DNA from 4 places in the Arthrobacter sp. KNU-44 genome. Region 4 is predicted to be linked to each of the others. Evidence: riboswitches for the same ligand, from Rfam matches in the RefSeq annotation. Region 4 holds a riboswitch; each other region holds the start of a gene.
The links. Region 4 has a riboswitch for S-adenosylmethionine ahead of ACSVHC_RS12960 (DUF1737 domain-containing protein). Riboswitches for the same ligand answer to the same signal wherever they lie in the genome.
Positions count from the first base shown of each region.

Region 1: it holds a riboswitch for S-adenosylmethionine, as region 4 does, so the genes downstream of both, ACSVHC_RS18305 (aminotransferase class V-fold PLP-dependent enzyme) here and ACSVHC_RS12960 (DUF1737 domain-containing protein) in region 4, are expected to answer to the same signal.
Region 2: it holds a riboswitch for S-adenosylmethionine, as region 4 does, so the genes downstream of both, metX (homoserine O-acetyltransferase MetX) here and ACSVHC_RS12960 (DUF1737 domain-containing protein) in region 4, are expected to answer to the same signal.
Region 3: it holds a riboswitch for S-adenosylmethionine, as region 4 does, so the genes downstream of both, ACSVHC_RS05830 (hypothetical protein) here and ACSVHC_RS12960 (DUF1737 domain-containing protein) in region 4, are expected to answer to the same signal.

Region 1 is NZ_JBPXNG010000002.1:3,684,786-3,692,101, reverse strand. Features, by position in the region: gene aroA (3-phosphoshikimate 1-carboxyvinyltransferase) at 1-784, shown strand, start outside; gene rsgA (ribosome small subunit-dependent GTPase A) at 787-1,902, shown strand; gene hisN (histidinol-phosphatase) at 1,962-2,774, shown strand; SAM riboswitch class IV at 2,936-3,048, shown strand; gene ACSVHC_RS18305 (aminotransferase class V-fold PLP-dependent enzyme) at 3,084-4,508, shown strand; gene ACSVHC_RS18300 (class I SAM-dependent methyltransferase) at 4,559-5,335, shown strand; gene ACSVHC_RS18295 (metal-dependent transcriptional regulator) at 5,365-6,078, shown strand; gene ACSVHC_RS18290 (MFS transporter) at 6,135-7,316, opposite strand, start outside.
Region 2 is NZ_JBPXNG010000002.1:635,731-643,046, reverse strand. Features, by position in the region: gene ACSVHC_RS03825 (DeoR/GlpR family DNA-binding transcription regulator) at 1-154, shown strand, start outside; gene ACSVHC_RS03820 (histidine phosphatase family protein) at 171-851, opposite strand; gene ACSVHC_RS03815 (CPBP family intramembrane glutamic endopeptidase) at 951-1,715, shown strand; gene ACSVHC_RS03810 (VOC family protein) at 1,816-2,454, opposite strand; gene ACSVHC_RS03805 (bifunctional o-acetylhomoserine/o-acetylserine sulfhydrylase) at 2,701-4,017, shown strand; SAM riboswitch class IV at 4,178-4,293, shown strand; gene metX (homoserine O-acetyltransferase MetX) at 4,307-5,428, shown strand; gene ACSVHC_RS03795 (hypothetical protein) at 5,430-5,822, opposite strand; gene ACSVHC_RS03790 (SGNH/GDSL hydrolase family protein) at 5,890-6,732, opposite strand; gene ACSVHC_RS03785 (alpha/beta hydrolase) at 6,802-7,316, shown strand, end outside.
Region 3 is NZ_JBPXNG010000002.1:1,088,677-1,095,992, forward strand. Features, by position in the region: gene ACSVHC_RS05810 (P-II family nitrogen regulator) at 1-193, opposite strand, end outside; gene ACSVHC_RS05815 (ammonium transporter) at 190-1,605, opposite strand; gene ACSVHC_RS05820 (helix-turn-helix domain-containing protein) at 1,876-2,451, opposite strand; gene ACSVHC_RS05825 (sodium:solute symporter family protein) at 2,754-4,286, shown strand; SAM riboswitch class IV at 4,421-4,540, shown strand; gene ACSVHC_RS05830 (hypothetical protein) at 4,555-4,869, shown strand; gene ACSVHC_RS05835 (hypothetical protein) at 4,910-5,098, opposite strand; gene ACSVHC_RS05840 (VIT1/CCC1 transporter family protein) at 5,364-6,542, shown strand; gene ACSVHC_RS05845 (matrixin family metalloprotease) at 6,667-7,316, shown strand, end outside.
Region 4 is NZ_JBPXNG010000002.1:2,557,052-2,564,367, forward strand. Features, by position in the region: gene ACSVHC_RS12945 (glutamate--cysteine ligase 2) at 1-195, shown strand, start outside; gene ACSVHC_RS12950 (O-succinylhomoserine sulfhydrylase) at 192-1,400, opposite strand; gene ACSVHC_RS12955 (rhodanese-like domain-containing protein) at 1,401-1,811, opposite strand; gene ACSVHC_RS12960 (DUF1737 domain-containing protein) at 1,808-2,065, opposite strand; SAM riboswitch class IV at 2,076-2,188, opposite strand; gene ACSVHC_RS12965 (hypothetical protein) at 2,259-2,618, opposite strand; gene ACSVHC_RS12970 (Lrp/AsnC family transcriptional regulator) at 2,674-3,105, shown strand; gene ACSVHC_RS12975 (ornithine cyclodeaminase) at 3,263-4,294, shown strand; gene ACSVHC_RS12980 (hypothetical protein) at 4,676-5,062, shown strand; gene ACSVHC_RS12985 (hypothetical protein) at 5,087-5,656, opposite strand; gene ACSVHC_RS12990 (SLC13 family permease) at 5,765-6,961, opposite strand; gene ACSVHC_RS12995 (DinB family protein) at 7,083-7,316, shown strand, end outside.

The DNA.
Region 1 (7,316 bases), 1.1 Mb from region 4:
GCTGGTCGGTGCCCGGTTCGATGAGGGCCTTCACCTGGAACATGTCGGCAAACCCGTACCGAGCCTTGACCACATCAACATGACCGTCTCGGTCCTGCGCGGCGTCGGAGTGCAGGTGGATGACTCCGTGCCGAACCATTGGCGCGTCGCCCCCGGTACCATCCAGGCGTTCGACGAGAGGATCGAGCAGGATCTCTCCAACGCGGGTCCCTTCCTCGCCGCGGCGTTGGCCACGAAGGGAACTGTCCGGATTCCCAACTGGCCGGCCAACACCACGCAAGTCGGGGACCTCTGGCGGGACATCCTCGCCGCCATGGGTGCCACTGTCACGCTGGACAACGGCACGCTGACAGTCACCGGCGGACCGGAGATCCTTGGCGCGGACTTCGACGAAACCAGCGAACTCGCCCCTACCGTTGCGGCATTGTGCGCCCTGGCAACCAGCCCTTCCCGGCTCACCGGCATCGCTCATTTGCGGGGCCACGAAACGGACAGGCTGGCTGCTTTGGTCGCCGAAATCAACCGGCTTGGCGGCGACGCCGAGGAAACCAGCGACGGCTTGGTGATCCGGCCCGCGGCGCTGCACGCCGGCGTCGTGCGCAGCTATGCCGACCACCGCATGGCTACCGCGGGCGCCATCCTTGGGCTCGCCATCGAGGGTGTCCAGGTCGAAGACATCGCGACGACTTCCAAGACCATGCCCGAATTTCCGCAAATCTGGGCATCGATGCTCAGTTCCGGCCCAGCGGGCGCGGACACCGTTTCAACGGAGACAAGCAACTAACGATGGCCCGCGACGCAAGCTCCTGGGATGAGTCCGATGTCCGGATCCGCCCCAACAAGAAGGGCACACGCCCCCGCACGAAAGACCGCCCGAGCCACGACGACGCCGTGATCGGGCGCATCATCACAGTCGACCGCGGCCGTTACACCGCGATCGTGGGCGAAAGCTCGGACAACGAACGCATTGTGATTGCCGCACGCGCCCGGGAACTGAGGCGCTCCCCCGTGGTTCCCGGAGACTTCGTGGCCCTCGTCGGCGATGTGTCCGGAGCCCCGGACACCCTCGCTCGCCTCGTGCGCGTCCAGGAGCGAAAGACCCTCCTGCGACGAAGCGCCGACGACACGGATCCGATCGAACGGGCCGTCGTCGCCAACGCCGATCAGCTCGTGGTGGTGGTTGCGGCCGCCAATCCGGAGCCGCGCACCGGATTCATCGACCGCGCCTTGGTGGCAGCGTACGACGCCGGAATCGAGCCGTTGCTGCTCGTCACCAAAGCGGACGTCAAGGATCCGACGGAATTGCTCGCCAACTATGTGAGCCTTGGTTTCCCCATCATCATCAGCCGCACGGCCGACGCCGGCGCCTCCGGCATCGATGCCCGTTCAGACGACGGCCTCTCCGCCCGCCTTGATGGCGACGCCGTCGGCCAATTGCGGGACTACCTCGACGGCAAGGTCACTGTGCTCCTGGGCCATTCCGGCGTCGGGAAGTCCACGATGGTGAATGCCCTCACCGGCGCCGAGCGCGCCACGGGCGGGGTCAACGCCGTGACGGGTCGGGGACGGCACACTTCGTCCTCTGCCCTCGCACTGAAGCTCAGCGATGCCCCCGGGGGCAGCTGGATCATCGATACGCCCGGCATCCGCTCCTTCGGCCTCGCCCACGTGAACCCGGACCGCATCCTGCATGCCTTCCCGGATCTGGAACCCGGAACGGAGATGTGCGAGCGAGGCTGCAAGCACGATGCCTCCGCGGTTCGATGCGGACTGGATTCCTGGGTCGCCGACGGCCACGCCGGCGAGGCAGGTCCGGCCCGCTTGGCGTCGTTGCGCCGGCTCCTCGGCGCGGACCCGCGCATGGAAGCCCAGGAGACCAAGGAATTGGGTACGGTCAACTAACTGCGCGCCTGCCGTCCTACCTCCCCGGCTCACCGGCGAACAGACGGTAGTTTGGAACCATGACCCAACCCGATTCGAGCTACAACGACGACCTGCGGCTGGCACACGTCCTGGCCGACTCCGTCGATTCCCTGACAATGGAGCGGTTCAAGGCACTGGACCTCCAGGTCGAGACCAAACCCGACCTGAGCCCCGTCACCGATGCCGACAAAGCAGCAGAGGAAGCAATCCGTGGGCAGCTCTCCCGTTCCCGCCCCCGCGACGCCGTCCTCGGGGAAGAATTCGGCAGCACGGGCCACGGCTCGAGGCGTTGGATCATCGACCCCATTGACGGGACCAAGAACTTCGTGCGTGGCGTACCCGTCTGGGCTACGCTGATCGCCCTCGTGGACGAGGGCGAGGTAGTAGTGGGGCTCGTGAGCGCTCCGGCGCTCGGCAAGCGTTGGTGGGCGGCCAAGGGCTCGGGCGCCTACATGGGCCGGTCGCTGGCCGCAGCCACCCGGTTGAAGGTTTCCAACGTGTCGCGGCTCGAAGACGCCTCGCTTTCCTACTCCGAGCTTTCCGAGTGGAAGCAGCACGATAAGCTGGACAACTTCCTGGGCCTCGAGAACGATGTCTGGCGCAGCCGTGCGTATGGCGATTTCTGGTCCTACTGCCTCGTGGCCGAGGGCGCCGTGGACATCGCTGCCGAGCCGGAACTCCAGGTCTACGACATGGCGGCTTTGGTGCCGATCGTGACGGAAGCCGGCGGGCGCTTCACGTCCCTGGACGGTGCGGATGGTCCCTTCGGCGGAAACGCCGTGGCCACTAACTCGATCCTGCACTCCGAGGTCCTCAAGAGGCTCAACCCCGAGCTCGACGACCTCCTCTAGTCCACTCTCTCCACTGAATAAACGACGGCGGACGCCCACTTTTGGGGGCGTCCGCCGCTTTTTCTTCGGCAGGAGGCACATTTTTCCGGCGGTGTAATAATCCGCTTAACAATCGCCGGTCACATTGGAATGAGCCTTGCCGGTGTCCTACGCTCTTTACAGGTCACGAGTGCCAGCGCGAAACCCCGGTTTGCTGGCCGGCAACCCTCCATCGCGGCGGGGTGCCCCGGGTGACGACCCGGCCGGTCCGGAACGGATGCGGCAAGCGCGGACCCCCTGCACGCAGGGGTCCCTCTTGAGTGAGGTCCCATGAGCACAGCCACATTTACTTCCCAGGCTCTTTCGCTGAACAACGAATCTGCACAGCACCGCGGTGAAACCCTCCCCCGGGCATCGCGCCCACTCGCTGCGGTCACCGGCGCGGAGTTGCAGGCACCCTTGATCCAGGGCGGCCACATCCGCTACGCCAATCTTGACTACGGCGCTTCCGCACCTGCCCTGACGGTGGTTTCCGCGTACCTCAACGAGATCCTGCCGTACTACGCGAGCGTCCACCGCGGCGCAGGCTATGCCTCCCAAATCAGCACCTCGGTCTATGAAAACGCCCGCAACATCGTCCGTGACTTCGTTGGCGGCCGGCCGGACGATTCGGTCATTTTCACGCGCAACACCACTGATTCCCTCAATCTACTGGCCGGCTGCCTGCCAGTTGAGGACGGTCGACACATTGGCGAAGTCCTTTACCTGGACATCGAGCACCACGCCAATCTCCTCCCGTGGCAAAGTGTCCCCCACCGCAGCATCGTTGCCGCGGGAACGTTGTCCGAGACCGTCGCCAACGTCCGCACAGCGCTCTCCCACGGCGGCGTCAGCCTCCTGGCTGTCACCGGCGCGTCAAACGTGACCGGCGAAATCCTGCCCATCAAGGAACTCGCTGCCTTGGCCCACGAATTCGGGGCGCGGATTGTGGTGGACGCGGCGCAACTCGCCCCGCACCGCAGAATCGACATCGCCGCCGCGGATGTCGACTACTTGGTTTTCTCGGGGCATAAGCTTTATGCGCCGTTCGGCGCAGGTGTCCTGGTGGGCCGTCCCGACTGGCTCGACGCCGGTACACCGCACCTGGCCGGAGGCGGCGCCGTCCGAGAAGCGCGCCTCGATTCCGTCAGCTGGGCCACAGGACCGGCCAGGCACGAAGGCGGCTCGCCGAACGTACTCGGCGCGGCCACACTCGCCCGGGCCACACAGGTCATCGCCAGCCTCGACCACGATGAATGGCACGCCCACGAGGCAGCCATCCGCTCGCATCTGGTCGAGGGCCTCAAGCAAATCGACGGCGTGACCGTGCACCAGATCTTCAGCGACACGGATCCCCAGGACACCATCGGCGTCGTGAACTTCTCGCTCCAGGGCTACGACGCCGGACTTGTGGCTGCCTATCTTGCGGCCGAGCACGGCATTGGCCTGCGCGACGGACGCTTTTGCGCCCACCCGCTGCTCAAGCGCCTCGGCCTGCCCTCCGGATCACTTCGAGCCAGTTTCGGCGTGGGCTCGCGCTTGGAAGACGCCACCCGGCTCATTGCGGGCATCCACGCGCTCAAGAGCAACGGCCTCGGCTGGGACTACGTAGTGGATGCCGGCCGCTGGGTGCCGGCGAACGACCACCGCAGCTACCCGGAGTGGGCTCCCAACACTCCCGGGACCGCGGGAGCCGCTCCCTGCAGCACTGACTGATTGCGGTAGATTCGTAGGGTATTTTTCCTGTCCTACGAAGGAGTTCCTGCGTGGCCCCGCGACCCAAAGGCACATCAGCCGGCCCCAAGCTCTATGAGGAACGGCGCCTTGAACTCGGCCGGAGTTTCCAGGACGGCGGAGAACACTATGATCGTGTCCGGCCCGGCTACCCTGCGGATTCGGCCGACTGGCTGCTGCCGGAAGGCGCCCGGGACGCGGCAGACATCGGCGCCGGCACCGGAAAGTTCACCGCGCTCTTCGTCGAGCGCGGGCTCGCGGTGTCCGCAGTGGACCCCTCGATGGACATGCTCACCCAGCTCCGCAAAACGTATCCACAAGTGATCACCCTGGAGGGCACTGCCGAGGCAACTGGACTGGCGGACTCAGCATTCGACGTCGTCAGCGTTGCCCAGGCCTGGCACTGGTGCGATCCCCTCGCCGCGAGCACCGAGATCGCCCGGATCCTTCGACCCCAGGGCACTATCGGCTTGATCTGGAACCAAATGGACACTTCGGTGCCCTGGGTCCATCGATTGACCCGCATCATGCATGCCGGCGATGTCCACAAACCGGACTTCCGGCCTGTGGTGGGCCCGGAGTTCGCGGGTCTCGAAAGTCACGTGACACATTGGGAGGATCCCGTGACTCCGGCCGACATCCTCGAACTTGTGAAGTCGCGCAGCTACTACCTGAGGGCGAATGACGCCAACCGGGCCAAAGTCATGGGCAACCTTCAGTGGTACCTCTTCGAACATCTGGGCCATGCCGAGGGCGAGGTCATCCCGTTGCCTTATCTCACGCAGAGCTGGCGGGCGCGGAAAGTCTGATTCGGCCGGTACGCGATAGGCTTGGAACCGTGAAGACCAGTGCGCCCTCCTCCTCGATCGAGGACTACGTCAAGGTCATCTACTCCTTTACGGAGTGGCAGGACAAACCCATCACGTCCTCACAGCTCGCGCAGCGGCTCGGTGTCGCCAATTCCTCCGTCTCGGAGATGGTCCGCAAGCTCAAGGACCAAGGCCTGGTTGACCACCAGCCCTACAGCGCCATTACTTTGACACCCCAGGGAATGCAGCTTGCCCTGGGCATGGTCCGCCGGCACCGCCTGATCGAGACCTACCTCGTGAGGGAGTTGGGCTACAGCTGGGATGAAGTCCACGACGAGGCCGAGATGCTCGAGCACGCCGTCTCGGACACCTTCATCGATCGCATGGCCGCCAAGCTGGGCAACCCCGGACGCGATCCCCATGGTGACCCCATCCCCGCCGCGGACGGTTCGGTGAGCCTGCCGCATGCGCACCGGATGATCGAGCTCGACGACGGCCATTCAGGAAAGATCACCCGGATCAGCGACGAAAACCCGGAGCTGCTGAGGTACCTGTCTGCCGAGGAAATCGACCTCGATGCCAGCATCGAGGTGATTGGCCGCAAACCGTTCGGCGGTGCGCTGGTGGTGCGGATCGGAAAAGGTCCGGGCAGCCGCGACTACGATCTCGCCGATGAGGTCGCCTCGGCGCTCTGGGTGGCCACGGACGCCGTCCACGAAGGCTGCGTCCTCGCGGAACGCTGACTAAGCTGTGTACTGAAAAGCCTGTGTCTTAGAAAGCGTGTCCTGGAAAGCACTGTTCAGGCGCGCTGGGCGGCCGTCCCGCCGTCGTCGGCGGCTGGACCTTCCGGAGAGTCCATCACTGCAGCACCCAAGACCGGGTTCCGGATCCCGACGGCGGATGCCGCCGCCCCGAGGAAGAACAGCACAGCGGTGACCACCAGGGCGTTCATGAGACCTTGGCGGGTGAAGACCGGGCCGATGATGAGCCCGGCAAACGCGATGCAGATCAGGCCTGCGATACGGGCAACCGCGTTGTTCACTGCGGAACCGATCCCTGCCTCTTCGGTGGGTACCGCGCCGAGGATGGCCGCGGTGAGGGGCGCAACCAAGGTGCTGAGGCCGATCCCGAAGACGATCTGCCCGGGCAGCACTTGGGTCCAGTAGTTCAAGGGCTCCTGGACGGCCAACGTCATGAGAAAACCGACACCGCAGATGAACGGACCGGCTGTCATGAACCACCGTGGGCCGTACTTGCCTGCCAGTCCGCCGAAGAATGAAGCCGTGAGCATCAGGAGGACCGTCGCGGGAAGCAACGCGATACCCGCAGTGGTTGCTTTCATCCCTCCCACTTGCTGCAAGTAGATGCCTACGGCGAAGAAGCCGAGGGACAGGGCGCCGTAGATGGCCAGCGTGGCGATGTTTCCCCAACCGAAATTACGGATTCCGAAGAGCCGCAGGGGCAGCATTGGTTCCGGGGTCCTGGCTTCGTGGATCAGGAAGAGGACCAGGCCAACGGCTCCGACGGCGAGCGGCATCCAGACCACCATGTTGCTCCAGCCCATGCGCCCTTGTTCGATGAAAGCGTAGACCGGGCCACCGAGTCCCACCATGGCCAGGAATGCGCCGAGGTAGTCGATCTTCTTGCTTGTGTCCGTTGCGGCATCGGACTTCCGCAGCCCCGCGAGGATCGGCCAGACGGCAACGGCCGGAACCACATTGATAAAGAAGATGACGCGCCAGGACAGCAGGTCGACCGATACGCCGCCGATCAACGGGGCGACAATAGCGGCCGCGCTCGTCCAACCGGACCATTGGCCGATTGCCTTGGACTGCGCCGGCCCGGAGAAGAAGGTGACGATCATGGCGAGCGAACTCGGGACAAGCAGTGCCCCGGCGATCCCCTGCAGGGCCCGCGACACCACGAGCACTTCCCCGTTCCAGGCGAGACCGCACGTGACGGAGGTGAGGGTGAAGCCGGC
Region 2 (7,316 bases), 1.9 Mb from region 4:
CCTCGCCGACTCCACGAAGATCGGCAAGCGTGCCTTCGCGGCGATGGCCGGGTACGATTTCCGCCGGCTCATCACGGATTCGGGCATCACGGCAGAGGACAAAGCTGCGTTTGAAGCCGGCGGCACCGAAGTGATCGTGGCCAAGGACGCCTAGCTCTGTTAGATGGCCGTCAAAAGACCATCGGGGGAGCGTTCAACACGGTTTCGTCCGTGCTGCGCCGCACCCACTGGCTGAACGGCGTGTCCAGATCGTACTTGTCCTGGTCGTTGCGGATCAGTGTCCGTAGCTCCGCGTTGCCCGGGTTGTTGAGGGACTCGAAGTACTCCACCGACCAGTGGAACCACCGCATGCAGAAGAGCCGCATGGTGAGGCCATGGGTCACCAGCAGGGTGTTGGGCGCGTAGTCGGGTTTCTCCCAATGCCGGTACAGGGTTTCCATGAAGGACGAAATCCGGTCGTAGACATCGGAACCTGATTCGCCCTCGCGGAAGCGGTAGAAGAAGTGCCCGTAGAGGTTGCGGAGCTCCTTCTGGTCCCCGATGTCTCCGGCAATCTGGAAGTTGGCCCAGTCCTGTTCACGCAGCCGGGGCTCCTCGATCACCCTTTCCGTGAGGCCGCCCAGATTCAGTGCCTCGAGGGTCTGGTATGCCCGAAGGTACGGCGAGACATAAACGCACACGGATTCGCCGTCGAGCTTCCTGCGCAGTGCCTCACCCGCGGCCCGTGCCTGCTCGATGCCGAGCTCCGTCAACGGGATACGGTAATCGGGCACACGGTTGTAGATGGAAGTGTCGGCGTTGGCGGCGGACTGGCCGTGCCGGATCATGAAGATTCGTGCTGGCGCGCTCATCCCACCAAGCATAGGGTCAGGAGACGCCTGGCCATGCAAACGGACTCCGGGTGGCCGGGCTCAGGGGAAACATCAGGCAAATGCAGGCAAGATAGGAGCATGCTCCTAGCCTCAACGCGCCGGTTGCGCGCCGAAGTACTGATTGTCCTTGGCCTGTCCCTCGGCCAATCGGCCGTGTACTCCGTGGTGCAGTTGCTGGACAAGATGACCCAGGGGCCTTTGGCCCATGCGACGTCCACCCTCAACCGCTCGCAGAGCACGCGCGAGTACTTCGATCTCACCTACCAGCTGTTGGATATCACGTTCGCCCTGGTCCCGGTGGTGTTGGTGTTCTACTTCCTGTCTTTGCACCGCCAAACGGCGGAGAGCCCCTCGGGTTTCACCCGGCTGGGCTTCAACTTCGCCCGCCCGGGCCGCGACGCGTTGCAAGGACTAGGCCTCGCCGCGCTGATCGGGATCCCGTCGCTGGGCCTCTATGCTGCCGGCCGCGCCCTGGGGATCACCACAGCGATCATTCCCAGCGGCCTGGACTCCTACTGGTGGACCGTGCCGGTGCTGGTCCTCTCCGCGGTGCGGCACGCCGTCGTCGAAGAAGTGATCGTGGTGGGCTACCTCCTGGACCGGTTCGGGAAGTTCGGGTGGAGCACCCCGCTGGCGATCGTGCTCAGCGCGCTCCTTCGCGGCAGCTACCACCTGTACCAAGGCTTCGGACCTTTCATCGGCAATGCCGTCATGGGCCTCGTGTTCGGCTGGATATACACGAAGACCAAAAGGGTCATGCCGCTCGTGGTGGCCCACGCCCTCCTGGACATTGTGGCGTTCGTCGGCTTCAGTGTCTTCGGCAAGGCCATCGGGCTGGGCTAGGGGCGCGTTAAAAGGTTTCGGCCGCCATTGCGGGGTGACGTCATTGGCACCCGCATAATGGCGGCCGAAGTTTTCCGGGCCATCCTGGCCCGTTGGTCCGTCAGATCGTGACGGCTCCGTTGGCGGTTTCGAACGTTACCGACATGATGCCCGGCGTTCCGTGCGGAGCCATCCATTGGACAGCAACGTCCTCAAGCGGCTTCTCCACGGGTTCTCCGAGCCATTCGGTAACCCGTTCCGCGGAGCCGGCAATGGTGAGGCTGGACATCTTGACGTCGCTTGGGTACACGAGGGACGGGTGAAGTGCAGGGTCGCCCTCCCAACGGAGCAGGTACGGAACCTGGGGATCGGCGATGAGTCCCAGGATGCCGATCTGCGACCAAACGAGTTCGCGGCCGTCCGGAAACTTGCGGTTGCCGGGGACAGCGGCGCGTCCGAGCCGCTCTTCGAACGGGCTCAGGTCGTCAACAGCGACGCACCAGCCCATCCAACCGCCTCCTGCGGCGGAGCGTGCACGGACTGCTTGTCCAAAAGGTGCCTTGTCGGATGCCGGGTGGTCTAGGACCTCGACAACTTCCAGGTATTTGTGGTCAGCAAGGGGGATGATCATGTTCCGGGTACCGAAGCGCGGATGCACTCCGCCCCGGACTGCGTCCACTCCCAATGCTGCGGAAATTCGCTCGGTGGTGGCCAAGAGGCCATCTCGTTCACAAGCGTAAGAGACGTGATCCATGCGCATGGCTTCATCTTGGCACTTTGTGATGGAGCTCTCAGCTAAGTCAAGCCTAACCAAGGTGGGATGTATCGAAAAGGCAGCTCAGAGTCACTTCAGGACGCGCCGGGACCGAAAACTACTGTGTTCGTCACAAACCTTCCGGAGCCCGCAATACCGTCCATAGACTGGCGCCAACCGAACGCCGGCAGGCTGAATACTTCAGCCCGGCAGGCTGAAACACGGCAAGAGCCCAGACAACCAGGAGTCCGCATGTCGCAAGGATGGTCATTCGAAACGCGCCAGATCCACGCCGGCCAGGAGCCGGACGCCGCCACCGGCGCCCGGGCACTTCCCATCTACCAGACCACTTCGTTCGTCTTTCCCAGCGCGGAAAGCGCGGCCAACCGCTTTGCGCTCGCCGAGCTGGCACCCATCTACACCCGGATCGGCAACCCCACGCAGGATGCGGTGGAACAGCGCATAGCGAGCCTGGAGGGTGGACTCGCGGCACTCCTGCTGAGCTCCGGCCAGGCCGCGGAAACGTTCGCCATCCTCAACGTCGCCGAGGCTGGCGACCACCTGGTCGCCAGCCCGAGCCTCTACGGCGGCACATACAACCTGCTGGCGCACACGCTGAAGAAATTCGGAATCTCGGTCACCTTCGTCGAGGACCCGGACAACCTCGAACACTGGCGTGACGCCGTGCAGCCAAACACCAAGCTGTTCTTCGCCGAAGTCGTCTCCAACCCGCGCCAGGACGTTTTGGACATCGAGGGCGTCTCCCGCATCGCGCACGAAGCCGGAGTCCCGCTCGTCGTCGACAACACCCTCGCCACGCCCTACCTGATCCGGCCCATCGAGTGGGGCGCGGACATCGTGGTGCATTCGGCCACCAAGTACCTGGGCGGGCACGGATCCGCCATTGCCGGAGTCATCGTGGACTCCGGCAACTTCGATTTCGGCAAGGACCCCGAGCGGTTCCCCAACTTCAACACTCCGGACCCCAGCTATAACGGCCTGGTCTATGCCCGGGACCTCGGCAAGGACGGTGCCCTCGGCGCGAACCTCTCCTACATCCTCAAGGCCCGGGTCCAGCTCCTGCGCGACCTTGGCTCGGCAGTTTCACCGTTCAACGCTTTCCTGATCTCCCAGGGAATCGAAACCCTCAGCCTGCGGGTGGAACGCCACGTGGAGAACGCCACGAAAGTGGCGCAATGGCTCGAAGGGCGCGACGACGTCGAATCGGTCGCGTACGCGGGGCTGCCTTCCAGTCCGTGGTTCGAGCGCGGGCGGAAGTACGGACCCCGCGGCACCGGCGCGGTGGTGTCCTTCACCATCCGCGGCGGGATCGACGCCGGCAAACGCTTCGTGGACGCCCTGGAACTGCATTCGCACGTGGCAAACATCGGGGACGTCCATTCCTTGGTTATCCACCCCGCGTCCACGACACACAGCCAGCTGACCCCCGAACGGCAGGCCGTGGCCGGAGTGACCCCGGGCCTGGTGCGGCTGTCCGTCGGGATCGAGCACATCGACGACATCCTCGCGGACCTCGAGTCAGGATTCCGGGCGGCGAAGGGCAGCTAGTGCCGCTCCGGATGGCGCAGGAGGCCGGCGGGCGACGCAACATGAATCTTCGCCAGCCGGCCTCCTTGGTCCCTGCTTCGTGAACAAAACACGGTCAAGTGTCACAAAGGTGTCATAATCTTCGTCAGAAGGGGTCCGGTTTTCCTAGACTCTTCCTATAGGTCATGAGTGCCAGCGACAGCCCCGGCTTGCTGGCCGGCAACCCTCCATTCGCGGCGGGGTGCCCCGGGTGAAGACCTGGCCCTTCGCTGTGTTGGCGGCGGGCAAGCGCGATGTGAGGTGTCAACGAATGACAATTGCTGCAACAGCCATACCCCTTTCCGGTACCCAGGACGGAACACTCAAATATGTTTCCGTGGGCGGACTCGAACTGGAGGCCGGAGGTTTCCTGCCGGAGGTCCTCCTTGCGTACGAAACATGGGGGCGGCTCAATGCCGACGCTTCGAACGCCGTCCTGGTGGAACACGCCCTGACGGGCAGCACCCATGTGGCCCGTGGCGAGAGCGACGAAGAAGGCTGGTGGGAGCAACTCGTTGGTCCGGGCGCCACCATCGACACGGACCGCTACTTCGTGGTCTCCGTCAACATCGTGGGAGGCTGCTACGGCAGCACCGGGCCGTCGTCGAGCGCTCCTGACGGCAAACCGTGGGGTTCCCGCTTCCCTCTGGTGACGCTGAGGGACAGCACCGTAGCCGAAGCCCGGCTCGCCGACGCTCTAGGGATCCGCAGCTGGCACACCGTCGTGGGCGGGTCCATGGGCGGTGCCCGTGCACTCGAATGGGCTGTCGGCTATCCGGGCCGGGTCGAGCGATGCGCCGTGATTTCGATCGGGGCGTACAGCACTGCCGAGCAGATCGCGTTCGCGCAGGCCCAGACGCTCGCCATCCGGCAGGACGCCGACTTCAACGGCGGTGACTACTATGGCCAGGCCGCGCCCGAGGCGGGGTTGGCCCTTGCCCGGCGGATCGCCCACATCACCTACCGTTCGGCGGATGAACTGGACTTCCGCTTCGGCAGGAACGCCCAAGGCGGCGAGGCACCCCTCCAGGCTGCCGCGCTGGGGGACCGCGGCCGCTACCAGGTGGAGAGCTACCTCGACCACCAGGGACGCAAGCTGGTCCAGCGCTTCGACGCCAACAGCTACATCGCCATCACCGAGGCCCTCATGAGCCACGACATCACCCGCGGCCGCGGCTCATTGGAGGAGGCGCTGTCCGTGGCAACGGCGAAGTTCTTCGTTGCGTCGGTGGACTCGGACCGGCTCTACTTCCCGGAACAATCCCACGAGCTGGCCAAGGCCTTGCCCGGAGAGGTCCCGGTTCACGTAATCCAGGCGCCGATCGGGCACGACGGTTTCCTCACCGAGATCGGCCAGCTCGGCCCCCAGTTGCGCGAAGCCTTCTTCGGCTGAATCAGCCGTTCATGATCTCCTGGCGGAGCTTCATGTAATCCTCCATGGCGATTTTCCCGTCGCTGTACTCCTGGTCCAGTTCGGCCAGTTTCCGTGCCCGGTAGCCTTGGGGCGCGCTGTTCGGCTGGGGCGCGCTGTTCGTTTGCGGAGCAGCCGACGACGGCGGAGCGGCCTGCGGTACGGGCGTCGCCACCGGGGGTTGCGGCTCAGCCGGGAAAATTACCGGGGGTTGCTCCGGGTATCCGACGGGGTTGGTCTGCGGAGGATAGGGCTGACCGGGGTAATTCTGCGGAGGGAAGTCCCGGAGCCTGCGTTGGCGCGAGCGGTTGTACATGCGGATCCCCATCGGAATCAGCCAAGAGCAGACGATGATCCAGAAGATCAAATTGTTCACGGTACAGGCCTCCTAGGTCTTTCACCAGCTTAGCCCCGCCCCCCGTGACCCGCCCTGTGGTTCCCGCTCAACTCCGGGGCAGGAAGGTGTCGGCAGGACCGAAGACGGGTCCCGGCGTCGGGCGTTTCGGCAGGATGCCGTCACCGGAGGACCGGTGCCGGATCCTGCGGATGACCCAGGGGACAAAATACTCCCGTGCCCATACGAGGTCGCCCGAGCGGGCTTCGCGCCAACTGCGCTGGGGGAGCGGCTTGGGGAACAGTGGTTCGAGGCTATGCGGCACATTGAGTGAGTCGAGGACCATCGCGGCGATCGTGTGGTGGCCGAGCGGGGAGAAATGCAGGCGGTCTTCGTCCCACATCTGGGAGTTGGAGAGCTGCCGCAGGGACCACATATCAGCGATCACGGCATCGTTGCGGGCGGCCACCGTGCGGAGGTTTTCGTTGTAGATGGCCACCTTGCCGCGGATCCGGCCGAGTACTGACGACAAGGTGTCCGGGCCGTTGAAGAGAACCACGGTGGCGCCTTCGGAACTCAGGGTCTGCACGGCGGCATCGAGTTTCTCGGCCAGGGCGTCCGGATCGCCGCCGGGACGGATGAGGTCGTTGCCGCCTGCGGAGATGCTCACGAGGTCCGGCTTGAGGTCCATGCACGGGCCAAGTTGTTCGTCGAGGATCTGCTGGAGCAGCCGCCCGCGGATGGCGAGGTTAGCGTAGGCGAAATCCCGGTGTCCCCTGCTCAGTTCCTCGGCTACGCGGTCGGCCCAGCCGCGATGTCCCCCTGGATTGTTGGGTTCCGGGTCGCCGATGCCTTCGGTAAAGGAATCACCGAGTGCCACGTAGCGCGTCCACGGATGAATCCGCTCGTGCGGCTTTGCCTCCACCATGGAATCAGTGTCACTCACGTTCATATCCTGCCTCTTGCTGCAACGCTACGCGCCCGTAGCTTGTTACTCATGGGTAACTGTAAGAATAGTCCCATGAGTCAAGCTTCTGCCTTTCCCGCCCCGGTCGTTTTGTGGTCCCACGAAGAGGAGGAGCGGGCTGGAAAGCCGTTGCTGGTCCTGTTGCACGGTTACGGCTCCAACGAGCAAGACCTCTTCAGCCTTGCCGGGCTGTTGCCCCGGGACTTCGTCGTCGCTTCGCTCCGCGCGCCGATCGCGACGGGCCCAGGCTTCACGTGGTTCCCGCTCACGGCGTCCATCGACTACTCGCTCGACGCCGTCAAGGACGCCGCGGAGTACGTGTTTTCCTGGTTGGACTCGTGCAAGTCCAACCACAGCTCGGTGACGCTCCTCGGATTTTCCATGGGCATGGCCATGGCAACCTCGCTGCTCCGTCAGCGCCCGGCGGACTTTGCCGCCGTCGTCGGGCTTTCAGGCTTCGTCGTGGACGCCGATGCCGACCCCGCCTTCCGTGACGCCGAACTGGACGGTTCCGTGCCGCTCTTCTGGGGCCGGGACCAGCAGGACCCTGTCATCACCCCCGACAAGAT
Region 3 (7,316 bases), 1.5 Mb from region 4:
CCAGGACCTCCACCCGGATTTTGGGAAGGAGATCGGAGTTGTATTCCGCGCCCCGGTACACCTCGATGTAGCCCCGTTGTTGGCCATATCCGTTCGCTTGGCTCACGGTCATCCCGTTGACTCCAAAGCGTTCCAGGGCTTCCCGGACCTCGTCGATCCGCTCCGGCCTCACGATGGCCGTAACCAGTTTCACGTCGACGCCTTGCTGCGCATCCGATCTGTTTTCCCGTTAGAGCTAGCTTCTGGTTCACCGCTGGAACCCGACGGAGTTTTGCCGTTCTGTGGTTCTCCGGGATTGAAGGATCCGCCGACCATGGCCAACTCGTAGGCTGTTTCCGCGTGCTCCGTGATGTCGATGCCCGCCAGCTCTTCGTGCTCCTTGACGCGCATGCCCACAGTCTTGTGGATGGCCAGCCCGATGAGCGTCGTCATGATCGCCGTCCACGCGGTGACCACCAGCGCCGTCAATATTTGGGGCCAGAACTGGGTCAGGCCGCCGCCGTAGAAAAGACCGCCCTCAGTCTTTGCCGAGGGTACGGCGAAGAATCCGAGGGACAGGGTCCCCCACAGGCCGCCGACAAAGTGGACGGCAACAACGTCCAAGGAATCGTCCAGGCCGATCTTGAACTTCAGTCCGATGGCCAGCGCGCAGATGGCACCGGCGATGACGCCGATGACGATCGCGCCAATCGGATCCACGAATCCACAGGCCGGGGTGACTGCCACCAAGCCCGCGACGGCGCCGGATGCGGCGCCGAGGGACGTCGCGTGGCCGTCGCGGAGCCTTTCGACAAGCAGCCAGCCAAGGAGCGCTGCGCTTGTGGCCAGGAGGGTATTTGTCCAGGCGAGCGCTGCGATTCCATCAGCGGCCAGTTCCGAACCGGCGTTGAAGCCGAACCAGCCGAACCACAGCAGGCCTGCCCCGAGCATCACGAAGGGGAGGTTGTGCGGCCGGATGTTGGGATCTTTCATGAATCCGAGCCGTTTGCCGAGCACGACTGCCAGCATCAGCCCGGCCATGCCCGCATTCATGTGGACGACGGTGCCACCGGCAAAGTCGAGGGCTGAGATCTTGCTGCCGATGATCCCGGTGGAACCGAAGAGCCCGCCGCCCCAGACCCAGTGGGCGATGGGAGCGTAGACGATAGTCACCCAAAGGCCGGCAAACAGCAGCCATGGGCCAAACCTGACACGTTCAGCCACAGCGCCGCTGATCAGCGCGACAGTGATGATGGCGAACGTGGCTTGGAATCCTATGAAGACCATGTCCGGCAGCCCTGGGGCTTTCCCGCCAATGACGCTGGCCAGTCCGCTGAGTCCGAAGTTCGCGAAGGGATCTCCGATGAAGCCGCCCAGGGTATCCGGGCCGAACGCGAGTCCGTAGCCCCACAGGGCCCAGACCACCGCGACCACGCCGATGGCACCGAAGCTCATCATCATGATGTTGAGGACGGACTTCATCCTGACCAGGCCGCCGTAGAAGAACGCCAAACCTGGCGTCATGAGTAGAACGAGGGCGGAAGCTGCAAGCATCCAGGCTGTTGCGCCGGGATCGAGGGTCTGGGGGTTCACATCCAGCCCTACGCTGAAGAATACTGGGTTCATTTCGGGAGCCTTCCTGCATATACGGCGCTCCATGGCGCCCGCACGGCGAGACCATTTTTAAAACGAACAGGTCCTGGTACCTCACGGGTTACCGACCTTGACAAGTTGCGTTGACTCGAACGTACAGTCGGCCTGTTTCAGCCTTCGGCACGGCTCATTTCAGGCACGTAACACCAAAGGCCCCAGGGTTAAATCCGGAAGTCAGTCATGTTTCAGGCGTGTTACACGCCGCGTGTCGGCCTCGTACGCCGGGTGGCCAAGGCGCCAGCGTCAGCGGCTGGCTGCCGGCACCAGGATCCAGAGAACCTCGACGGGCTCGTCCGTCGGATTGACCCAGGTGTGCGGCTCGCGGCCCGGGAAGGACAGCGTGTCTCCTTCTTCGAGCTCGTACTCCTCGTTGGTGAGGATCAATTTGATCCGGCCCTTGACGACGTGCAGGACATCGACGTCACAATCGACGGCGTAAAGCTCGGCTTCTCCGCGGCCGCGTGGCTCGATGGAGGCCTGCAGGATCTGCAACCTCCGTTCCGATCGGGCAGTCAGGAGCCGCTCCACGATTCCCTGGCCACCGAGCGAAATCCTCGGCCCGTCGTCGCGCCGGGTCAGGTGTGTCTCCGGTGCGGCGAAAAGGTCTCCGATGGACACTGAGAGAACTTGGCAAAGCGTCACAAGGGAAGCGACCGACGGCGATGTCAGGTCACGCTCCACACGGCTCAGGAACCCTTTGGTGAGGCCAGTGGCGTCGGCAACCTGCTCGATGGTGAGCCGCTGCGATTGGCGGGCGGCGCGGATTCTGGAACCGATGGCAACGGGGACATTGCTCGGTTCAACGGGGAGAGCCTTCATTCACGAACCTTTCAGGCCGTTTATGCGGCCCTGTCATTGCAGCAATAGTAGCCGGATCGCCCGCGTGGCAGGGCCTTTGGCTAGCCGGAGGGCCGCCGATGAGTCCGCTGTGCAAGACAGCGTCTTGACTGTTACTCGCATCACTACGTATCCTCATAGGCAACAAGTGTTGTTTGTGAGGCATACATCACAGACTACTCTCCCCAATCACCAGCGCAGAGACCTTCCGCAACCCCGCGCGAACCCAGCGGACCGGCGTCGGAATCCCCCAGAGCTCTGCGCATCACTTTCAGGAGCCAACCGTGGACTCTTCGTTCATCAATATTGCGATCGTGGTGGTGTATTTGCTTGCCATGCTGGCCTTCGGCTGGTGGGGCAAGTCGCGCACCAAGAACAACAGCGACTTCCTGGTGGCAGGACGCCGCCTCGGTCCGATGCTCTACACCGGCACCATGGCCGCCGTCGTCCTCGGCGGCGCATCGACGGTTGGCGGCGTCGGTCTCGGCTACAAGTTCGGTGTCTCCGGCATGTGGCTGGTGGTCGCGATCGGTTCGGGCGTGCTCCTCCTGAGCCTGCTTTTCGCCGGCACCATCCAGCGACTGAAGATCTACACGGTCTCCCAGATGCTGAGCCTGCGCTACGGCCAGCGAGCCACGCAGACCTCCGGCATCGTCATGCTGGCCTACACACTCATGCTGTGCGCCACGTCCACTGGTGCCTACGCCACCATCTTCGTTGTCCTCTTCGGCTGGGAGCGCTGGCTTGCCATCGCCGTCGGCGGCGCAATCGTCCTCGTCTACTCCACCATCGGCGGCATGTGGTCCATCACCCTCGCCGACCAGGTGCAGTTCATCATCAAGACGGTAGGCATCTTCTTCCTCATGCTCCCGTTCGTCCTCAACGCCGCCGGCGGCTTCGACGGCATCCGTGCCCGCGTTGACGCCAGCTTCTTCCAGTTGGACGGCATCGGAGCGCAGACCATCATCACGTACTTCGTGGTCTACACCCTGGGCCTCCTGATCGGCCAGGACATCTGGCAGCGCGTCTTCACCGCCAAGACCCCCAAGGTGGCCCGTTGGGGCGGCGCCACTGCCGGCATCTACTGCGTCCTGTACGGCGTCGCCGGAGCTTTGATCGGCCTTGCCGCCCGCGTGGCCCTGCCCAATATCGACGTCAAGGCCCTCGGCAAAGACGTTGTCTACGCCGAGGTAGCCACCCACATCCTGCCGATCGGCATCGGCGGCCTCGTCATGGCCGCGGCAGTCGCGGCCATGATGTCCACCGCTTCCGGGGCCCTCATCGCCGCAGCCACCGTTGCCCGCGCCGACGTAGTCCCGTTCGTGGCCAGCTGGTTCGGCAAGACAATCAACACCGACGACACCGAAAACCCCGAGCACGACGTCAAGGCCAACCGGTACTGGGTCCTTGGCCTGGGCATCGTTGCCGTGCTGATCTCGATGGCGGCGCAAGACGTCGTGGTAGCCCTGACCATCGCCTACGACATCCTCGTGGGTGGACTCCTGGTTGCCATCCTGGGCGGGCTGGTCTGGAAGCGCGGCACCGGTATTGCCGCGGCCTGGTCCATGGCGGTCGGGTCCGTACTGACGCTGGGCCTGCTGATCGCCTACGCCACGGGAATCATCCCCAGCGAAGACGGCGTCTACGCCAACGATCCCATCTACTGGGGCCTCGGCGCCTCGCTCGTGGTCTACGTTGTGGTCTCCCTGCTGACCCCGCCAACCGAACCCGCGGTCCGCGAAGCTTGGGACCGCCGCGTTGCCGGAGCAGCCGTGGAGGAGCTCCCCTTGGAAGCCCACCCGGTGGCCAGCCACTAAGCTTCACAGAATCAAGTACGACGGCGGCGCCGCACCTTCTCCTCGAGGGTGCGGCGCCGCTGCCTTTTGGAACCATTTCTACCGAGCCTTAATACCGGGCCGCGATTGTACCGTTCCATGTACAGTAGGAAGAGCTTCAAGAGATGTGGTGCCAAGCTCCGACTTGCCACACGCCAACCCCATGTTCGCGGGTGGTTCGGATGAAGAAGCGGCCCGGCTCGGACCAGAGACAACCGAACGGGCAAGAGCAACTCCACAGGAGAAGGCCATGCCTTTCGAAATCGGCGCCACCGCCGACCGCACCACCCAGTCCGGCACCCTGTTGTTGCCCCGCCCCCGGCGGGTGGACGAGTTCGTCCGGGTGATTCCCGGCGTCGACCTGTCCCAAGGCTCCATCACGTTCGTGGTGGACGGGAACTTGGAACGCTATTGGCATCATGAGCCGCGGCTCATCACCGAAGCGCTCTCAAAGGCGGTCCAGCCCGCCCGCTGGTTCCCGGCGACACGGAAACTCACCCTTACGGTGGCGGCAACCGGGCACCGGGCAGGCGTGCAGAGGCACTTCATCCTGAGCGCGTTTTAGCCGCCCGGGTTTAGCACCTCGGGTTCAGCGGAGCCCGGGGCTACTCGATCTCTTCAGCCTCACGGTGTTCGTCGGCATCGAGGGCAACCGGCCGCTCGTCGTCGTCAAGAACCTCGGATTGGTCGTCCCAGTCCTCGTCCACCGCCAGGTCCTCGTTGTAGTCATAGGCGGGATCGGCCTCGACCGTGGGACGGTCGGGGTGGCGGGCGTGGGTCTCGGTGCTGTCCATGGTGCAACCTCCGTTCGACGTGCCGCTGAGCCCATCGCACAGGCATAGGAGGCAGCCGTCCAGCGCTACCCCGCCAATTCGTGGACCCTGTCCATCCATCCCAGCACTGCCCCCTGCCGTGGTCAAGGCTTCCCGGGAGCCTCCCGTTTTTGAGGGGGACCTAAATTCTCCAGTGAGGATTACCGGCCGAAAAACCGCGGAAATTGGCGATAGAGTGGAGCCGCAATGAGGCGATGAAGCCCGCCCCAGCAACCCAGGAGTCCCGGTGCAACCGCACACAAAACCCTCGCATCCAGACAACTCGCATCCAGATAATCCGCAGGACTCAAGCAGTCCATCGCAGGACGTAGCAGCCCCCAAGGCTCCCCCGTCGTCGTCGGACATCAAGCGCTGGCGGCAGTACTTGGCGGATGAGCGAGCCGAGGCCGCCGTTTACCGCCAACTGGCGCAGCGCCGCGACGGCGAGGAACGCGAAATCCTTTTGGCCCTCGCAGAGGCTGAAGGCCGCCATGAGGCACACTGGCTCAAGCTCCTCGGCGAACATGCCGGTATGCCGAAGGCGGCCTCGGTCCGAAGCCAAATGCTCGGCTTCCTGGCCCGGAACTTCGGATCGGTGTTCGTGCTGGCCCTCGCCCAACGGGCTGAAGGCCGCTCGCCTTACGCGAAGGATCCGGCAGCGACCCGCGCCATGGCGGCCGACGAACAGATCCACGAAGAAGTAGTCCGCGGCCTGGCGACGCGCGGCCGCAACAGGTTGTCCGGCACGTTCCGCGCGGCCGTATTCGGCGCCAACGACGGCCTTGTCAGCAACCTTTCACTCGTAATGGGCATGGCGGCCACCGGCGTTCCCGCCACCGTGGTCCTGTTCAGCGGCATCGCAGGCCTGCTGGCGGGCGCCTTGTCCATGGGTGCCGGCGAGTATGTCTCGGTGCGCTCGCAACTCGAGCTCCTCAAGGCCACCCGCCCCACCCAGGCCACGCTCACCGCAGCCCCTGCGCTGGACATCGAGCACAATGAGCTGGTCTTGGTGTATCTGGCCCGGGGCATGTCCCGAGAAGCCGCCGAACACCGGGCCGCCGAACGCATGGGCCTCTACAGCTGCGATTGCGATCCCAGCCTCTCGCTCCAACCCGAAGTGGAAGAAACCGTCAACGAGCACGAGGCCGTAGGCTCCGCCTGGGGTGCCGCGATCTCGAGCTTCTGCTTCTTCGCTTCGGGCGCCATCGTGCCCATCCTGCCGTTCATCTTCGGCATGACGGGCTTCGCGGCGCTTGCTGTGGCCGGTACGCTGGTGGGCATCGCGCTTCTGTCGACCGGCGCCGTCGTCGGCTTGTTGTCCGGAACCTCGCCGCTGACCCGCGGCCTCCGGCAGCTCGCCATCGGGCTCGGTGCGGCCGCGGCAACGTATGGGCTGGGACTCGTCTTCGGCGCAGTCATCGGTTAGTAGCGCCGGCCCGACGGGGCGCCGGTGCAGGGACTTGGGGGAAGACTTGCATTCAAACTACGGTTACGACGGCGGTCCGCCGCCCAAGCGCCCCAGTACCGTTCTGGCGCTGTTCCGAAACTTGATGGTGGTGGCAGTCGTCGCTGCCGTAGCCGTCCTGGTCAGTGGATTCCTCCGCGGCGGCCCCGGGATCACCGGCTTGCTTCCAAACCGGACCCCTTCTGCCCATGCCACGGCAAGCAGCCCCGGGCAGGACGGGGCTCCCGGGCAGGCACCACAAAAAGCGGCCCGTGCGCCGGATACCCCACCACCTGGACTGGAGGAAGCCGGGCAGCCGCTCGGCTCCCCCGCGAAGCCTGCGGTAGCCAGCAGCTCCTACAAGTTCCTGGCCACCAACGCCGACGGCACCCCAGTTGGCTACTCTCCGTGCCGGCCATTGCACTACGTGGTCAACGCAGCCCTCGCCCCGGCCGGATCCGAGGGGCTCATCGCCGACGCCATCGCCAAGATCGCCGCCGCCACCGGCCTCAAATTCGTTGACGACGGCCCCAGCACGGAAAACCCCTCCGAGAAGCGCAAGCCCTACCAGCCCGCGCTCTATGGAGATCGTTGGGCACCGCTGTTGATTTCCTGGACCACGCCCGAGGCGGCTCCGGGGTTGGCAGGAACCGTCATCGGAACCGGAGGCAGCACCATGTACAGCTTCGGCACCGGACCCAAGAGCTACGTCTCCGGAAGCCTGGACCTCGACGCCCCGCAAATCACGGAACTGCT
Region 4 (7,316 bases):
GGCGCCATCGAACAGCGCGGTGTTGCCGGGCGCTGGAGCGAGAGCAACGGGAGCGCGCCCGACGCCGCCGGGCTGGCCGCCGTCGTCGAGCACGCCGTTCAGATCACGATGCGCTCGGAGAGGGACGAGAGCGACACCAAGCCGCAGCCCGTCCTCACCTGGGTGCGCCAGGACTGGCGCGAACCGCCCGGCTAGACCTGCTTGAGGGCCCTCTCCAGGTCCCCGATGAGGTCGTCCACGTCCTCCAGCCCCACTGAAAGCCGCACGACGCCGTCGCTCAGGCCAATGGCCGCGCGGCCTTCCGGACCCATGGCGCGGTGCGTGGTGGTGGCGGGGTGGGTGATGAGGGACTTGGAGTCGCCTAGGTTGTTCGAGATGTCGATCACGGCGAGCCCGTCCAGCAGCGCGAAGGCGGCCTCTTTCGCCGATCGCCCCGCCGAGGGCAGCAGTTCAAAGGTGAGCACGGTTCCGCCGGCCTTCATTTGCTTCGCGGCGAGCTCGTACTGCGGGTGCGACTTCAGCAGGGGGTACTTGACCCAGCTGATGGCCGGCTGATCCTCAAGCCATTCGGCGATCCGCAACGCAGACGCCGAGGAGTGGTTGACGCGCAGCGCCATCGTCTCCAGGCCCTTGGTCAGGACCCAGGCGTTGAACGCGGAAAGCGATGGCCCGGTGTGCCGCATGAGCTGCTTGACGGGACCGTCGATGAATTCCTTGGTACCCAGGATCGCTCCGCCAAGGACCCGGCCCTGGCCGTCGATGTGCTTGGTGCCCGAGTAGACAATCACGTCCGCGCCGAGATCGCCGCAGCGCTGCAGCAGGGGGGTGGCAAAGACGTTGTCGACGACGACGGTAGCGCCCGCCGCGTGGGCCAGCTCGCTCACCGCCGCGATGTCCACGATTTCCTGCATGGGGTTCGACGGCGACTCGAAGAACACTGCCGTTGTCGGCTCGGACAACGCGGCACGCCACTGGTCCAGGTCCGGGCCGTCCACGAAGACGGTCTCGACGCCCCAGCGGGGCAGGATCTCGTTGAGGATCACGAAGCAGGAACCGAAGAGCGAGCGGGCGGCAACCACGCGGTCGCCCGCAGCCAGCAACGCACCGAGGGCGGTGAAGACAGCGGACATGCCCGACGCCGTCGCGAAGCACGCTTCGGTGCCTTCGAGAAGGCGGAGTCGCTCCTGGAAAGTGGCCACGGAGGGGTTGCCGTAACGGGAGTAGACGAAGCGCTCGTCCTCACCGGTGAATGCGCGCTCTGCGGCTGCGGCGGACTCGTAGACGAAGCCGGAGTTCAGGAAGACGGCCTCGGACGTTTCTTGGAAGTTGGTGCGGTCAAGACCGCCGCGGACGGCCTGGGTATCAGGGCTCCAGCCGGCGGCGTCAGGATTGAAAGTCACTTAGATGTTCCCCAGGTTCGTCGGAAGTCCACGGTTTTTCCAGCCGTTCACGGTTCGCTCGCCGTAGCGGTCCGGTTCGCCCTCGAAACCCTCCAGGACGTTGTAGGCGGTGTAGCCGGCCTGTGTTGCGGCGATCGCGGCGGCGATGGAGCGCTGTCCGGAGCGGCAAAGGAAGACCAGTTCGGTGCCATCCGCTTCCGGAGCCTGCTGCGTCAGCTCTTCGATGAAACGGGTGTTGGGGATGCCGCCGGCCAGGTTCCACTGGATGAACAAGGGATCGTTTTCCGTGGCCTTTGTGTCAGGGATCCCGATGTGTGCCCACTCGCCTTCGGTGCGGACGTCCACCAGGATGGCGCCTTGTTCCAGCTTGGCCCAGGCATCGTGCGGGCTGAGGTCGCCTGCGTAGCTCATGCGTGGCCCTCGCCGTCGAACTCTTCATCAAGCTGGTCTACCGCGTTGGCAACTGCTGCATCTGCGCTCGCGATCGCGGCGGGTAGGACGATGGCCTGGGCCACAATCACGTCCGTGCCATTGAAGGTCGCGGCCGGGCTGCCGTGCAACACGTATCCCTCCGCGAGGGCGGTGGAGATCCGCTCGCAGAAATCCTTCGTGTCAGGGCCCGTGATGAGACGGTACGAGAGTTTTTCTTCGGTGGGTTCAGGCATTGGTGCTCCTCAGTCACGCTTGCAGTTCGAAAGTGTCGATACGCCGAGTAGTCACCTGAGGCACCCCGCCGGAGAGAGGGTTGCCGACCAGCAAGTCAGGGCTTCGCGCTGGTGCTCATTACTCAAGAAGAAAATAACATCCACGACGGCGGCCTGCATCACTGGCCGTCGTCATGTTCCGTAACCGGGGGTCTTAGGCGTCGGTTTCATTCGGCAGCGGTTCAAGGCTTGCCTGGATCCGGGGTGGAATGGCGTCAAACCGCGACGCTACTCCCGTAGGGGAGTGATGGAAAGTGGAACCTTGGTGCTTCCGGATTTCCAGCAACTCGTGCACGGATATCCCGGTGGCCGTGGCGAGCGCGTGCAGCGAGAGGCTGTTGTGATGAGCCAAGGCAAAAACCACACCCGACAGGGCTTCGAAACCTTCTGTCTCGTAGATTTCCTTCACCAAGTTGGACATGCCGTTTGCATCATCGATTGATCCCGCTGACGCACCAGTCGCCATGGCCGTCAGCGACCATGCAGCAGAGTCGGGGCTGATGTAGATGCTCATGTCGATACCCTACGGACTCAGGCCCGCTTGGGGAATGGGCGATACGTTTATCTTTATGGCAGCACTCACCGACCTTGACCGTCAGCTCCTCTCCGCCCTCCGGGAGGACGGCAGGGCGTCCGTGGCGAGCCTCGCGCGTAAGCTGGGCGTGGCCAGGGCCACTGTGAATAGCAGGCTCGAGCGTCTTGTCTCCTCGGGAACCATCGTCGGTTTCACTGCGAGGGTGCGCGACGAGGTCGATCCACTTGCCATTCGCGCCATTGCGCTCATTGCCGTGGAAGGAAGATCGGCTGACAAAGTCATTCGCCAACTCAGGGGACTGCCGGAGATTTGGGCACTGCACACCACAAATGGCGGTTGGGATCTCGTGGCCGAGCTGCGCACGGAAAGCCTCAGCGACTTTGACCAGGTGTTGGGCAGGATCCGCGGCATCGAGGGGATCGTCAATAGCGAGACGAGCCTGTTGCTCAGTTCCGTCCTCCGGTAGTCGTCAGCGAGACGACGACTCGTCTAAGCATTTTGCAAAGGATCAATCGCCATTTTGTACATTTTTTCAATGAAAAGTACGTACTTTGGCAATTGTGGATGCATATCACCGCTCCGTAGCCTCGTAGCAACAATGTTTATGAGGGAAAGGAGCGCACATGACGCGCTTTGTCGATGTCCGCAATATGGTTCGTTGGACGGCCGGGCGGGGCCCGGAAACCATCATCTCGGAGATGATTCAGTACCTGGAGGACGACTTTCGGAGGTGGGAATCTTTCGACAAGACTCCGCGGGTGGCAAGTCACACGCCATTTGGGGTCATCGAACTGATGCCCACCAGCGACCAGGAAACATACGGCTTCAAGTATGTAAATGGACACCCTTCGAATCCCGCGCGCGGCTTCCAGACCGTGACGGCTTTCGGTGTCCTGTCCGACGTCCATAACGGCTACCCGACGTTCCTTGCAGAGATGACAGTGCTGACGGCGCTTCGGACGGCGGCCACGTCCGGGATGGTCGCGAAGAAGCTCGCGCGCCCGGATGCCCGGATCATGGCGATGATCGGGACCGGAACCCAATCGGAGTTTCAGGCCCTTGCCTTCCGGGCGGCCCTGGGTATTAACAGTGTCAGGATCTGGGACACGGATCCGGCTGCGATGGAGAAATTCGTCCGGAACATGGCTCCCCTCGGCCTCGACATCACCATCGCAGACTCGGCAGCCCAAGCAGTGGAGGGTGCCGATGTCATCACCACCTGCACGGCGGACAAGGCGAATGCCACCATCCTGACGGCTGCCCAGGTCTCGCCCGGCGTTCACATCAACGCGATCGGAGGCGATTGCCCAGGGAAGACCGAGCTCGACGCCGCCATCCTGGGCCTCGGCGACGTTTTTGTGGAATACGATCCCCAGACGCGGATTGAAGGCGAGATCCAACAAATGTCCGCCGAATTTCCCGTCACGGAATTCTGGCAGGTCCTGTGCGGGAACGCGCCGGGCCGCACCGCCACGGACCAGATCACGATTTTCGATTCTGTGGGCTTCGCGATCGAGGACTTTTCGGCATTGCGGTATCTCCGCGCCGCCGTTGAGGGTTCGGAATTCTTCGATGAGATCGACCTCGTCGCGAACCCCGATGACCCCAAGGACCTCTTCGGCCTGGTGCGGGCGCTTTCTCCGATCGGCTCCTGAGAAGCCCAACTGACTCGCATTTGTTGTCGTTTAGGGGCCGCTAAACGACAACAAATGCGAGTTAGTTGGGGAAGTCTGGTGCGCCGGCCCCAGAACCGGCGCACCAGACATTTAACAAGCTTGACCGGCCGCAAACTAGTTAACTACTGAGGGCATGGCGGCACAATAGGGTCGCGATGCTAAATTACGCGGCCCGCTACACTCGGATTCATGGTGGGTCATGGGGGAACCAGAACCGTAGCGCTAACACTGGCAGGGCTGCTGCTCGCGGCCTATGTGTCCGGATGTGAATATACCGACGCCGGCGATCCTCGGCCGGCTGCCGGGCCCACTCGGAGTTCCCCTCCTCGGCCGCCATTGCCAACCAAGGACCAGGCAACGGTGTCGCTCGAAGCCAGCAACCTCGTGACCGCCAGGAAGCTTCTCGGGGCCGCCTCCGGCGCGGTGATCCTGGAGGATTCCGGCACGGTGGGCGGCGCCGTTAGCGGGGTTGGAAAGAGTGCAAGGGTCGAGGACGCGGGCCCGTATACTCTGACCGCAGCCTGTGTTGGCGCCTCGGATGTCCACCTTGTCATCGCCCAGGATCCACGGATCGGCCTTGCCCCCCAGGATCAGACGATCGATTGCGCTACTTCCTACTCGCGAGTTGTTCAGCTCCAGCCTGGGTCGGTCAATGTCCAGGTTCTGGTAATGCGGGTTTATTCAAGTGCTTCCGCCACCTCAACAGGCGGGGGCGTCGCTGCGGTGAGGCTCACGGCCGGCGGCTGAAATCCTCCGGCTCGCGGGCGACGGTTATGGAATGTCTTCCGGTTCCGCCGAGGGCCCAGGTGGCCGATGCGGCGCGGGCGGGCCGGGGTGCGGGGGGTGGGGTACATGTTTGTGCAGGTGCGGCGGATGCGGACCGCCGTGCGGCGGACGCGGAGGATGCCGGGGCGGGGGTGGCGGGCCCGGTTCCGGCTCGGTCTCCCCAGCCGCGGCCTCAGGCACCGTCCGTCCATCGTCGGCACTGGTTTCCTCCGCGGCACCTTCGTCGGGGGCCTCGGTCACGAGCCCGTAATAGTTGTAGAGTTCCTGTTCCTGCGTCTCCGTGATCGCGCCGCGGTCGCTCTCGATGCGCGGGCCGTTCTTCACTTTGTCCTTGGCGAAAGCCACCTTGATCACTGAATTCTCAAGGCTGGCTCCGGAAAGCGGCGCGAAAGACTCGGACATGCCGAACAGGCCGGTCCGCACGGTGACAAAGACAGGATCCCCGGAATCACCGCTGGTGAAAACCTGCTCCACTGAGCCGATTTTCTCCCCGGCGACGTCAACGACAATCCCTCCGTTGAGGACGATGTCGTCGATGTCCTGCAGGCTGAGCATGAGGCAGATCCTTGTCGTGTCGGGGTTCCGGCTGTACGGCCGAGCTGTTCTATATTCTGTCCTGATTCTTCCGGCCCGGCGATAGGCGCCGCCACGCGCCGAACGCACTCACTGTCCGGTGACTGCCAGCACCGCTACTGCGGCAAACACGGTCAGAGGAGCAACCATCAGTCCGAAGATCGCGTAACCCTTCCACGTAATCAGGACGTTCATCCGCATCAGCCGGTCGTGCCACAGCAAGGTTGCCAGGGAGGCCCACGGCGTGATGATCGGGCCAGCATTGACTCCGATCAGCAACGCCGCCATCCGCAATGGGGTCCCCGCCAGCGGTTCTGCGAGCAGGTACGCAGGCAAATTGTTGAGGACATTGGAGCCGGCGGCACCCGTCACGGCGAGCCGAACCAGATCCAGGAAGCCCTGGCCTTGTCCGGCCACCTGACTCAGCAACACGGAAACCCCCAGATGCCTGGCGGCCTCCATCACCAGAAAGAGGCCGGAAGCGAACAGCAACAAGGACCAAGGAATCAGGGTCACCTTGAGAACCCGCGGGCGCCGGAACGCGAACACCACGCCCAGCACTACAGCCCCGGCCAGGGCAGGGATCCATACCGGGACTCCGGACACCAATGCGGGCAGCAGCAGCGCCAGAACCACAGCGCTGCACCCGAGCAGGACCCGGTCCGCCGCAGGCCTGGATTCACCGCCGGCTGGCTGGTCAGACCTGATCCGCCCGACCGGGATCCGTGAATACCGGTTGCGCAGATCCCGCCGGAAGACGATGGCGATGAACAGCAGCGGTACGACGACGGCCGCAAGGGAGGGCGCCCACATCAGGCCAGCAAAGCCGCCAGGAGTAATACCGCCAAGACTGTGCTGCGCCAGAAGGTTCGTCAGGTTGGAAATGGGCAACAGCAGGCTTGCCGTGTTGGCCAGCCAGACCGTCGTCAGTGCGAAAGGCAGGGCCGGCAGCCCGGCTTGCCGCGTAACGCTGACCACCACCGGGGTCAGCAGCACAGCCGTTGTGTCCAGGGAAAGGAAGACAGTGCTCAGCGTCGCAAAGACCGCGAGTAGCAGCCACAAGAGAATGCTGTATCCGCGGCCCCAATAACGGAGCCGGCGGGCAGTCCAAAGGAACACCCCGGCCTCGCTGCACAGCTCAGTCACAACCGTCATCGCGACGACGAACAGCAGAATGGGAGCCACTCGATCCACGAGTGCCATGAGATCGGTGAAAGGCAGGGCGCCCGTGGCGATCGCCACGGCACCCGCCAAAAGCAGGACCGCTCCAATGATCGCCAGACGCATGAACGGAGTCTATTCCCCAGCATGCGATCCTCGGACCAACAACGGCAATCATCGCCACGCTAAGCTCGGATCACGTTGATACTGACTGAGTCCCTGCCTGACGGAAAACATAGGTGCAACCGTGACGCTTGCCGAGAACATCTTCAACCAGCCCTTTCGGGTCCAATTCGAGGCATTTATCGACGAGCACCGGCGGGCGCTCCATGACTGCTTGAACGGGTTGACGGAAGAACAGTCCCGGCGGTCGTTGGTGCCGTACCGGACCACCTTGCTTGGCCTCGTGAAACACGCGACCTTCGTGGAGAAGGTCTGGTTCGACGAAGCCATAACGTGCCGTTCCCGGGCCGAGATCGGT